DNA from 2 places in the Spirosoma humi genome. Region 2 is predicted to be linked to the other one. Evidence: riboswitches for the same ligand, from Rfam matches in the RefSeq annotation. Region 2 holds a riboswitch; the other holds the start of a gene.
What was found. A riboswitch is a leader RNA that binds a small molecule or an ion and turns the genes downstream of it on or off. The one in region 2 is predicted to bind cobalamin.
Positions count from the first base shown of each region.

Region 1: linked by a shared signal. The riboswitch ahead of ACYU8Y_RS10300 (TonB-dependent receptor plug domain-containing protein) and the one ahead of metE (5-methyltetrahydropteroyltriglutamate--homocysteine S-methyltransferase) in region 2 are both predicted to bind cobalamin.

Region 1 is NZ_BAAHBR010000008.1:387,148-392,423, forward strand. Features, by position in the region: gene ACYU8Y_RS10290 (M16 family metallopeptidase) at 1-1,026, shown strand, start outside; gene ACYU8Y_RS10295 (M16 family metallopeptidase) at 1,105-2,481, shown strand; cobalamin riboswitch at 2,546-2,754, shown strand; gene ACYU8Y_RS10300 (TonB-dependent receptor plug domain-containing protein) at 2,845-4,794, shown strand; gene ACYU8Y_RS10305 (YncE family protein) at 4,791-5,276, shown strand, end outside.
Region 2 is NZ_BAAHBR010000008.1:588,220-593,495, reverse strand. Features, by position in the region: gene metE (5-methyltetrahydropteroyltriglutamate--homocysteine S-methyltransferase) at 1-1,890, opposite strand, end outside; cobalamin riboswitch at 2,048-2,265, opposite strand; gene ACYU8Y_RS11160 (hypothetical protein) at 2,556-2,843, shown strand; gene ACYU8Y_RS11155 (cation diffusion facilitator family transporter) at 2,786-3,712, shown strand; gene ACYU8Y_RS11150 (antibiotic biosynthesis monooxygenase family protein) at 3,799-4,116, opposite strand; gene ACYU8Y_RS11145 (NAD(P)/FAD-dependent oxidoreductase) at 4,216-5,151, shown strand; gene ACYU8Y_RS11140 (hypothetical protein) at 5,186-5,276, opposite strand, start outside.

The DNA.
Region 1 (5,276 bases), 200 kb from region 2:
ACCGAAAATACGACCGTTTATACCGACTGGTTTCAGAGCGGTGCACTCGAGACGATTTTCGATCTGGAGGCCGACCGGATTCGTGATCTGGCTATTGACCCCAAAATGGTAGAGAGTGAGCGGGGGGTTGTGTTATCTGAACGAAGCACGGGACTGGAGAACAGCAATTACCGGGTCATCAACGAACTGGTTCAATCCGTAGCGTTTGTGGAGCATCCTTACATGTTTCCGGTGATTGGCTTTGAGTCGGACATTAAAAAGTGGACGCAGGCTGATCTGGAGAAATACTTCAAAACCTATTATTCGCCAAACAACGCCGTGGCTGTCGTCGTGGGCGATGTAACGGCGGCTCAGGTAAAAAAACTGGCGGAGCAGTATATCGGCTCGATTCCGGCCCAAAAACTACCCGATAGCCTGCGCACGGTGGAGCCTCCGCAGAACGGCGAACGTCGGGCAACGACCTATAAAGATGTTGCGACGCCCAACATTCTACTGGCCTATCATATTCCTGCAACGCGTCACCCCGATTATTATGCGATCGATCTGCTCAGTGGGGTGTTAAGCTCCGGTAATTCGTCGCGGCTGGTCAAATCGCTGGTACTGGATTCAACGGTAGCATCCCGGGTATTTACCAACGTAGAGATGTCATTCGATCCGAGTCTGTTTTCGGTTTACGCCATTGCCGGAAGTGGTATTTCGGCCGAGCAACTGGAGCGGTCGGTTCTGTATCAAATCGACAGGGTGATCAATGAGGGCATTACCGATACGGAGTTGCAGAAGCTGAAAAATCAGAAGCTGATGGAGTTTTACCGGACCATGGAGTCGATCAATGGGAAAGCGAACTCGCTGGGTACGTACGAACTGTTCTTTGGCGATTACAAAAAGCTTTACGAAGCCCCGGCGCTTTATGAAAAGGTAACGAAGGAAGACGTTCAACGCGTCGCCAAAACGTACCTCACCAGTCGCAACCGAACCGTGGGCTACCTGCTGCCGGAGCCTAAAGCAAATCCTGTCAAAACGAATTGATTCGACCGCAGCGGCCCAATAGCGCGGATAATTGTCCGAGAGCTGTTTGTGTTGGCTGCGATTAACAGACATCATCCAATGAAATACATAGTTACCGTACTCATTACCCTTGTTGTTACGGGAGCGTCGATAGCGCAAACGTTCAAGGTGCCCCCTTACCAGAAGTTCAAACTCAGGAATGGGCTGACGATTTATTTGATGGAACAGCATGAGGTGCCCCTCATCAATGTCTCGGCGGTATTCGATGCCGGTGCGGTGCAGGATGGCAGCCGGTATGGCCTGGCCAACATGACGGCGGAGGCTTTGCTGTTTGGCAGTTCGAAATACACGAAGGCCCAACTGGAAGAAAAAATTGAATACGTGGGAGCCAGCGTAGATACGTATGCTGGTAAAGAAGTGGCTAAGCTGACTTCGTCGTTTGCGGTCAAGGATCAGGATTTATTATTTGATATTATCCAGGATGTGATCACAAAGCCCACCTTCGATCAGGCTGAATTCGACAAATACAAACAGCGGCAACTGCTCCAGTTGACTCAGCAAAAAGAAAGCCCAAGGGGGGTGGTTGGCTCTTACTTCAACAAGTTTGTGTTTGAAGGCCATCCGTACGCCAACCCGCTCACGGGTACGCCTGCGTCCGTATCGGCCGTTTCCGCCAGCGACGCCCGGCAGTTTTATCAGAAAAACTTTACCACCGACCGGGGGGCTATTGCCATCGTCGGTGACTTCAATACGGCGGCTATGAAAAAGCGGATTACCGACTTATTCGGCAACTGGAAAACGGCCGCGGCAACGTCACCGGTCTTAACGGACCCGACGGTTATGTTCGATAAAAGTCGGGTGTTGCTGGTCAATAAAGACGATGCCCGCGAAACAACGTTTTTGATTGGCGGAAAAGGCATCACCCAAAATAACCCCGATTTCATTCCTGTGACGGTTGTCAATACGATCCTGGGCGGGCGCTTCACCTCTTGGCTGAATGATGCCCTGCGGGTAAATTCGGGTCTGACCTATGGCGCGAATAGCCGATTCAGTACGTTTCGGAAGAGCGGCACCTTTGCCATTTCGACTTTTACAAAAGTCAGTACCACTACCCAGGCAATCGATATGGCTTTGCAGGTACTCGATAGTTTACATCGGACCGGTATCGATGAAAAAACGCTGTCATCTGCCAAAAACTACGTTAAGGCCGATTTCCCGCCGAGGTACGAGTCGGCCAGTGAGTTAGCCAACTTGCTGACCGATATGTTTAGTCTTGGATTCGACGAGTCGTTTATCAATAACTTCCAGAAGAACGTCGATGGGCTTACGGTTGCCAAAACCCGCCAGATAATCGACCAGTATTTTCCGAAAGACAAGCTCCAGTTTGTGCTGATCGGTAAAGCCGAAACCATTCGGGATAAAGTGAAAAAATACGGCACCGTTACAGAGAAAGAGATTAAAGCCGAAGGTTTTTAACCCGTAATGTGGATCGCACGAGTGCCCGTGCGATCCACATTACTTATTCCACAAAATACCCTACCTTTGCCCCTGAGTTTTCGGTGCCTGATGCTGCTTCGTAGCAGCCTGCAAGGCTTAAAAGGGAAGTTGGTGTAAGACCAATGCTGTCCCCGCAACTGTAAGTCTTTAGAAAATCGGTTCAATCTACGTAACCACTGCGCTGATTCTCAGCGTGGGAAGGTAAGAACCGACGAGACAAGCCAGGAGACCTGCCGTAAACCATCCGTTGTTCTGGCGTTCGGAGGAAACGCCCCAATCGCGTGCTAGTGGGCCACCAGTTGGACGGCCCAACGGTTCCAGGCACTCATTCGCAGTATACACTTGAAACAGAACACCCTTCGCTGGTGGATTAGTACACTGTTGGCCGGCTTGCTGGTCAGTCAGGCTAGTATCGCGCAGATCGATTCGTTGGCGCGGTCGGCAACGACTGTGTCTTTATCGGCCGTTACCGTACGAGCCATTGCGCCCGAGCGGTTTTTGGCCGGTCAGAAACTTCAGCGAATCGATTCGGCAACGCTATTGCAGTTTCGCTTTGGCTCATTGACGGATTTACTGGCGTTGAACACGCCCATGGCATTTAAAAGTTATGGTCCCGGCCAATTGGCGACGGTATCTTTCCGGGGAACATCGGCCAATCATACCGCCGTTCTTTGGAATGGTATCAACATCAACCAGCCCAATCTTGGTCAGACTGATTTCTCGACGCTACCCGTAGCGGGTTTCGATCGATTAGCGGTTCAATATGGTTCGTCGGCTAGCGTCGTCGGTTCAGATGCCGTGGGCGGGAGTGTGCTGCTGGGAAGTAGCCCCGTTTGGCAACCGGGTATACACGTAACGTTTGGTCATCAACTGGCCAGTTTTCAGAACAACCAGACTCAGTTAGGTGTACGCTATGGTACGAGGTTGGGAACTGCCTGGAGAATGTCAGGGAAGACGTTCGCCTATCGAAACCAGTTCAATAATGCGTATCCATCGGCAGAACGCAGGAACTACTTCCTGGAGCGATCAACAACCGCGCAACGGGGCCTCGTTCAGGATGTATATTTCCTACACAAGAGTGGGCGTCAAGTATCCGTCAACGTGTGGCTAACGGACAACGACCTGATTCTGGCTCCGCAAGACACCATTGCCCGCGAACAGACGCGCACACAATCGGCCCGATTTCTGACTACCTACGAAACCAGCCATCTAACCCTGCGCCTTGGCTGGACGCACGATATTCTGGATTATGCCAAAAGCAACTTCGCGTTGCCCAGTCATACCCAGACCGACCGGTTCATTGCCCGTGCCGAGCGGGAGTTCGCCTTGACGCCCGCTAAAGCCAATCTATCGCTCAACCTTCGGGTAGGGGGCGAGTGGTCGCATTACCGCACCCGGACCGATGGCTACGTAAGTCCATTGATCGAAGAAGATCGGGGAGATTTGTATGCATTGCTTCGATTGCAGACCAACCGATGGCTGGTATCGGCTAATGTACGGCAGGCTTTCGTTACACGCTTCAACCCACCCGTTACTCCCTCACTTGGCGCTGAATATCGCATCGTGCAGCGTCCTGCATTTGGCTTAACGGCCAAAGGAGCAATCAGTCGAAGTTATCGAGTGCCAACGCTCAACGAACGGTACTGGGCCGATTTGGGCAATCCTAATCTGTTGCCCGAAAGTGGATTCAATCTGGAGGCCGGTCTGGCCTCAACCTTTGTATTCAATGAACGACTCAACGTTGCGGCTGAAGCAAGGGTCTACCACAATCGGGTAGACAACTGGACATATTGGAACCCAACGACCAACTACCATGTCGAGAATTTACAACTGGTTGTGGCCCGCGGGGGCGAACTAACCACCTCGATCGCGTATGCGCACAAAGGCTGGCGGGCTGGTTTGCGGATAGGCTATGCGCTAACGCGTTCTTCGCAGGAGCGGGCGTATGACACATATGCAGAGGACGTGATCGGGAAGCAACTGGTTTACGTGCCCATTCATACCGGAACGCTCAATGCTTATGTGCAGCGGGGGCAAACACGGCTGTCGGTGCAAACACAGGCCAGTTCCCTCCGGTACATTACCTTCGACAACAGCCAGTTTTTTCAGGGAGTCACCTTAACAAACGTTCTCCTCGAAACGACCACCAAACTCGGTCCGGTACCTGTTCGGGTGCAGGGGCAGGTCAACAACCTATTCGATACGCTGTCATTCAGCATTAAGCGAAACGCGTTACCCGGTCGTAACTGGGCCCTCAATCTCATTATCAATTTTCCATCTAATAAATCATGAAATACCAAGTAACAAAAGGCATTGCGCTTAGCTTGCTGGCCTTAAGCGTCTGGAATTGTAAAACCTCCGATCCTGAACCAACACCATACGAATCGGGCGTATATATACTGAACGCGGGTAACTTCTTCAGCAACAACGGAACGGTTTCCTTTTTGCCACGCGTAGGTAATACGGTTGCTACCAATATTTTACAAGCCGCTAATCCCTCTTTATTGCCGAGTGGTGGCGTTCAGGGCTATACCGAAGTGAACGGGAAAGGACTTATTTTGATCGACAACAGCTCTGCCGCGCAGGATAAGGTTGAAATTGTGGAGGGAGGTACGTTCAAGTCCCGCGCTACCCTGAAAACGCCCGATATTGAAAACCCGCGCCAGGTGATTGCAGCTGGTCCTAACAAGGCCTACGTTAGTTGCTGGGACGTTTCCGGCTCCGGAAACGCCTTCTACAAAGACCCCGGCTACATTGCCGTTATTGACCTGAAC
Region 2 (5,276 bases):
CAAAGCTGGTTCGTCGATCTGAATAACACCAATACCGGCTTTCTCCAGGTCAACTACCTCGTCATGAATAGCCAGTGCAATTTGCAGGCAGGTATCCCGCCGGGGCTGATCGTCCCGCACGAATGACCATTGTAAAATGGTGACGGGGCCAGTGAGCATTCCTTTCACCGGTTTGGGCGTTAGCGACTGGGCAAACTCAGCCCAACGCACGGTCATGGGGGCGGGTCGGCGTACGTCACCGTAAATAATGGGAGGCTTCACACAGCGCGACCCGTAACTCTGCACCCAGCCATTCTCACTGAACGCAAAGCCATCGAGCAGTTCGCCAAAGTATTCCACCATGTCGTTGCGCTCGAACTCGCCATGAACCAGTACATCCAGACCAACTTCCTCCTGCCAGCGGATAGCCTGTTCCGTTTCGGTGCGAATAAAATCTTCATACTCGGCGAGTGTTTTCTCACCTTTTTTGAACTTAGCCCGGTTGGCCCGAACGGCGTCCGTCTGCGGAAATGACCCAATGGTTGTGGTCGGAAAGAGGGGCAATTGCAGTCGTTCGTGCTGTACCCGCTGGCGACTGGCGAAAACGCCCTGCCGCTGCGCATCCTGCTCGGTCAGCTGGCTTAACCGGGTTTGCACAGCCGGTCGGTTGATCAAATCCGATTCCCGACGGGCGACCAATGCCTGTTTATTTGCCCTTAGGGCTTCTGTTGCACTGGCATTATCCGGTGACAGAAACAGCGTCGTCAGCGTGGCAACTTCGTCCAGCTTCTGACGGGCAAACGCCAGCCATTGCCTGATGTCGGGCCGGAGTCCCTGCTCACTGGTTTCGGCCTGTAGATCGCAGGGAACGTGCAACAACGAACAGGAGGGCGCAATCAGGATACGCTCCGACCCTAACGCCTGAACAGCCCGCCGAATCGTTGCCAGCGACTGTTCCAGATTATTGATCCAGATGTTTCGCCCATCAACCAAACCCAGCGAGAGGTGGGTTTGCAGATGAACGAAATCGGTTTGCAGAATATCCTCCAGTTGATTCGGGCAGCGTACCAGATCGAGGTGAAGGGCATCGACTGGCAGTTGCGTAGCCAGATTCAGGTTGCTGCCGTAACATTCGAAATAAGAGGCCAGCAAAAATTTCAGCGCCGGAAATTGCTGGCGCAATCGACTGTATGTCGTAGCAAACGCTTCCTGTTGCTGCGCGGTCAGATCCAGCGCCAGGCACGGCTCATCGAATTGAATCCATTCGGCACCCTGCGCCTGCAAACGCGTCAGTATCTGTTCATATACAGGCACCAGGCGATTCAGCAGATCCAGCCGATCGAAGCCGGTTTCCTTTTCCTTACCCAGCAACAGATAAGACACCGGCCCCAGCAAAACGGGTTTTGGCGTTGTGTTCAGCGTTTGTCTGGCCTCGTCAAACTCGGCAAAGACCTTTTCTGAAAGCAGGGCAAACGACTGATCGGCCGAAAACTCCGGCACGATGTAATGATAGTTCGTATCGAACCATTTGGTCATTTCCATCGCTTTTAGATCCAGCCCGTTCTCCTGATACCCCCGCGCCATGGCGAAGTACAGACTTAACTGACGGGCATCAGGTTGGCCCGCACCAGGCTGAGCCGCGTTGACCTGATCGAGCAGCGGGCGAAACCGGTTTGGGATAGCGCCAACGGTCAGGGACATATCCAGTACCTGATCGTAGAACGAGAAGTCGTTGCAGGGAACCAGCGTAATGCCAGCCTGCTGTTGGGTCAGCCAGTTGTCGCGCCGGATTTGCCGGGCGGTTTCCTGAAGCTGCTGATGGGTGATTTTACTGGCCCAGAATTGTTCACAGGCCTTTTTGAGTTCGCGGTGGCTACCGATTCGTGGATAGCCGAGATTGTGTGCGATCATGTTGTTAATTGGGTAAAATGGTTGATCGCGTTCGATGCCGAACTCCATACGCCTACCACTTTCTCAGAAATTTACCAACACGACACACCACCTCCAGCCCCGGGGAGGAGCAGAAGAAAGAGGGGTCAATCTTGATAAACCCAATTGCGTGTGGGCGTAATCAGCAAAGCTAAAGGCAAGTCTCCTGGCTTGTGACGGTATCTGCCGTCCTTCTCATCACATCTGGCCGGTAATCCGGCTAACGTAACAATGGACATCGAGGGCAAACCCTTTTCTAAATGGTCACTGACAGTAGCAACGTCTGCTCGTGATTCTCACACGATTCCTTTTTCATTTCCTGAAACTCTCAGGAAAACCATTAGCTTGTTTGACGGAAAACAAAGAACGTTGGGACAAACTAACCGGATTAGGTTGGCAAAAACAAGAAAACAGTCTCATAAAAGCACCCGCTCGTTTCTGTTGTTGACTCCCTGTTGTATTGAATCGCGTTTACTTCTGCCGAGATGACCGGTGTAGTTTATCTTTTGGGGCTACTGATCCTGACAGGTCTCCCCTGCCCGGATACCGAATACCAAGCGCATACGGATAAGATCGCCCAAACAGCGGGTACTTACACTTCAACGATGAGCACGAACACAAAGCCCCCTGTAATCCGTTCTACCCCTGTGGCACCTGTCCTTGTTTTTCCGTACGACATGGTTGAACGCAAATGGAGCTTTGGTATATCCATGAACGGGCGTGTTTTCATTAATTTTCAAAACATTCTGGATGTACGCCATTCCCGTTTCGAACCGTTGGGAAATGACTCCATTAACCAACCGAATTTTGTTACGGATATTTACGCGCCAACCAACGGGCGAATTAGCAACGGCGGCATTAAATTGTACCTATACTTATGGCTCACGATCATAATCACGACCACACAGGCCATCACCACGGCCCTACCGTATTGACGTCCATAAACCGGGCGCTGATTATCGGGGCCATTCTGAACGCGGTTTACGTCGTTGTGGAGTTCGCTCTCGGATTTTATTACAATTCGCTCGCTCTCGTTGCCGACGCGGGCCACAACCTGAGCGATGTGGCCAGTCTGTTGCTGTCACTGCTTGCCTTTCGGCTGGCACGGGTTCGGCAGACACCGAGTTTTACGTATGGTTTCCGAAAAAGTACGGTACTGGCATCGCTCACGAACGCCGTTATTCTACTGATCACCATCGGGGCCATTTTATGGGAAAGCATCAGTCGGTTCCGGCATCCTGAGCCGGTGGCGGGTGGAGCCGTAGCGTGGGTTGCGGGGCTAGGGATGCTGGTCAATGCCGCATCAGCCATGCTGTTTTTTCGGGATAAAGAGCATGATTTGAATGTAAAAGGGGCTTACCTACACCTGGCAACCGATGCGCTGGTATCGCTGGGTGTTGTGGTTTCCGGTGTCGTTATTAATTATACCGGCTGGACCTGGCTCGATCCGGTTATCGGTATTCTAGTGGCTGCCGTGATTATGGGTTCGACCTGGCGTTTGCTGACAGATAGCCTCCGGCTTTCGATGGATGGCGTCCCTACGGATATTGATCTGCCCACTGTGCTGGCCGACCTACGGGCCGTAGCGGGTGTGCAGGATGTACACCATGTACACGTGTGGGCGATGAGTACCACCGAAAACGCCTTAACGGCTCACCTTGTGCTGCAGCCGGGCCTCTCCGATTCGCAGATTGCCGCCCTCAAACACGATGCCCGCCACCGGCTCGAACATCAGAAAATCAGCCACGCTACCCTCGAAACGGAGATATCGACGAAAGATGACTGTGAAACGGAAACCTGTTAATGCTCCGCTTGCGAACTCGTTTGTAGCATTTCCGTGGGGCGTGAAGACACGCCCCACGGAATAACTCCCTTTTAGTACAGAAGAGATTACAACTCAAAGCCATAATCCCGCTCTACTTTGCACACGCGAACTTTGTAGCTTTCGTACCAGCGTTCACGGCCTATTTGTTGGGCAATCCGGTGATCGAAAACCTGCTTCCACGCCCGGATCGACTCCGGGCTTTCCCAGTAAGATACGGTGATACCAATTTCTGTTCGGGCTGATTCGACACCGAGAAAACCGGGCTGCTCATGAGCCATCTCGACCATCCGCCTGGCCATATCCGCGTATCCCTCCTCGAAATCCGTGCGGATGGAGGTGAAGATGACGGCGTAATAAGGTGTATCTGGTGTTGCAGCAATCATTGGACGAAGATAATTCATTGCTGACACTATTCCTTACATGCAACAATGTTGCATGTAAGGAATAGTGTTTTATCTTTGCGTAAAGATTAATAAGCCATTATGGAAAAGGATCTTCTTGTTGATGTAGTCATCGTAGGTGGTAGTTACGCGGGTCTGAGTGCAGCCATGACATTAGGGCGCTCGTTACGAAAGGTGCTCGTGATCGACGGCGGTAAACCCTGCAATCGGCAGACGCCCCACTCCCATAATTTTCTGACCCGAGATGGAGAGACGCCAGCCAATATTACGGCCATCGCCCGGGAACAGGTAATCCGTTATCCTTCCGTTTCGTTTCTTTCCGATTTGGCTATCAAAGCGTCTGCAGACCCGGATGTCTTCACCGTCGAAACCGCCGGAGGTCAACAAATTAAGGCCCGAAAACTAATTCTGGCAACCGGTGTCGAGGATCTGATGCCACCCATTCCCGGATTTGCCGAATGTTGGGGCCGTTCCGTACTACACTGCCCCTATTGCCACGGCTACGAAGTGGCTGGACAGCGACTGGGCATTCTGGCAGCTGCTGATACAGCCTATGAAATGGTCCGTCTTATTCAACACTGGAGCTCTGATCTTACCTTATTTACCAATGGACCGGCAAACCTCACTCCGGATCAGCGACAGTTCATTGACCAACTCAACGTTCTCATTATTGAGACACCCCTCACCGCTATAGCGCACGAGCAGGGCCAGCTTACAGCGCTTCACGTTGCCAATGGGGCGACCTATGCAGTAGATGCGTTGTATAGTCGGGTTCCGTTTCGACAGCATTCTGACCTGGCCCAACAGCTCGGCTGCACGATGTCCGAGTCGGGTTTAATCAATGCAGCGGAGTTTGGCAAAACCAATGTGCCGGGTGTGTATACAGCGGGGGACAACAGTTCGCCAATGCGTCAGGTAGCCCTGGCGGTTACCAACGGAAGTCTGGCCGGAGTCCTCGTCAATCGGGAATTGATCGAAGAGGATTTATCTACCCGCCCTGTACACGTAGCTGGCTGAGTTTGGCAAGTCGGCCAGCTGACTTTCGTATCGGTTACCGGCGCTTCATCAGGATATAGGCCCCGGCGGTTACCAGGCCACCAAACAAATACCAGCCAACGGTCATGGCAGCCGTGGCTGTAGTA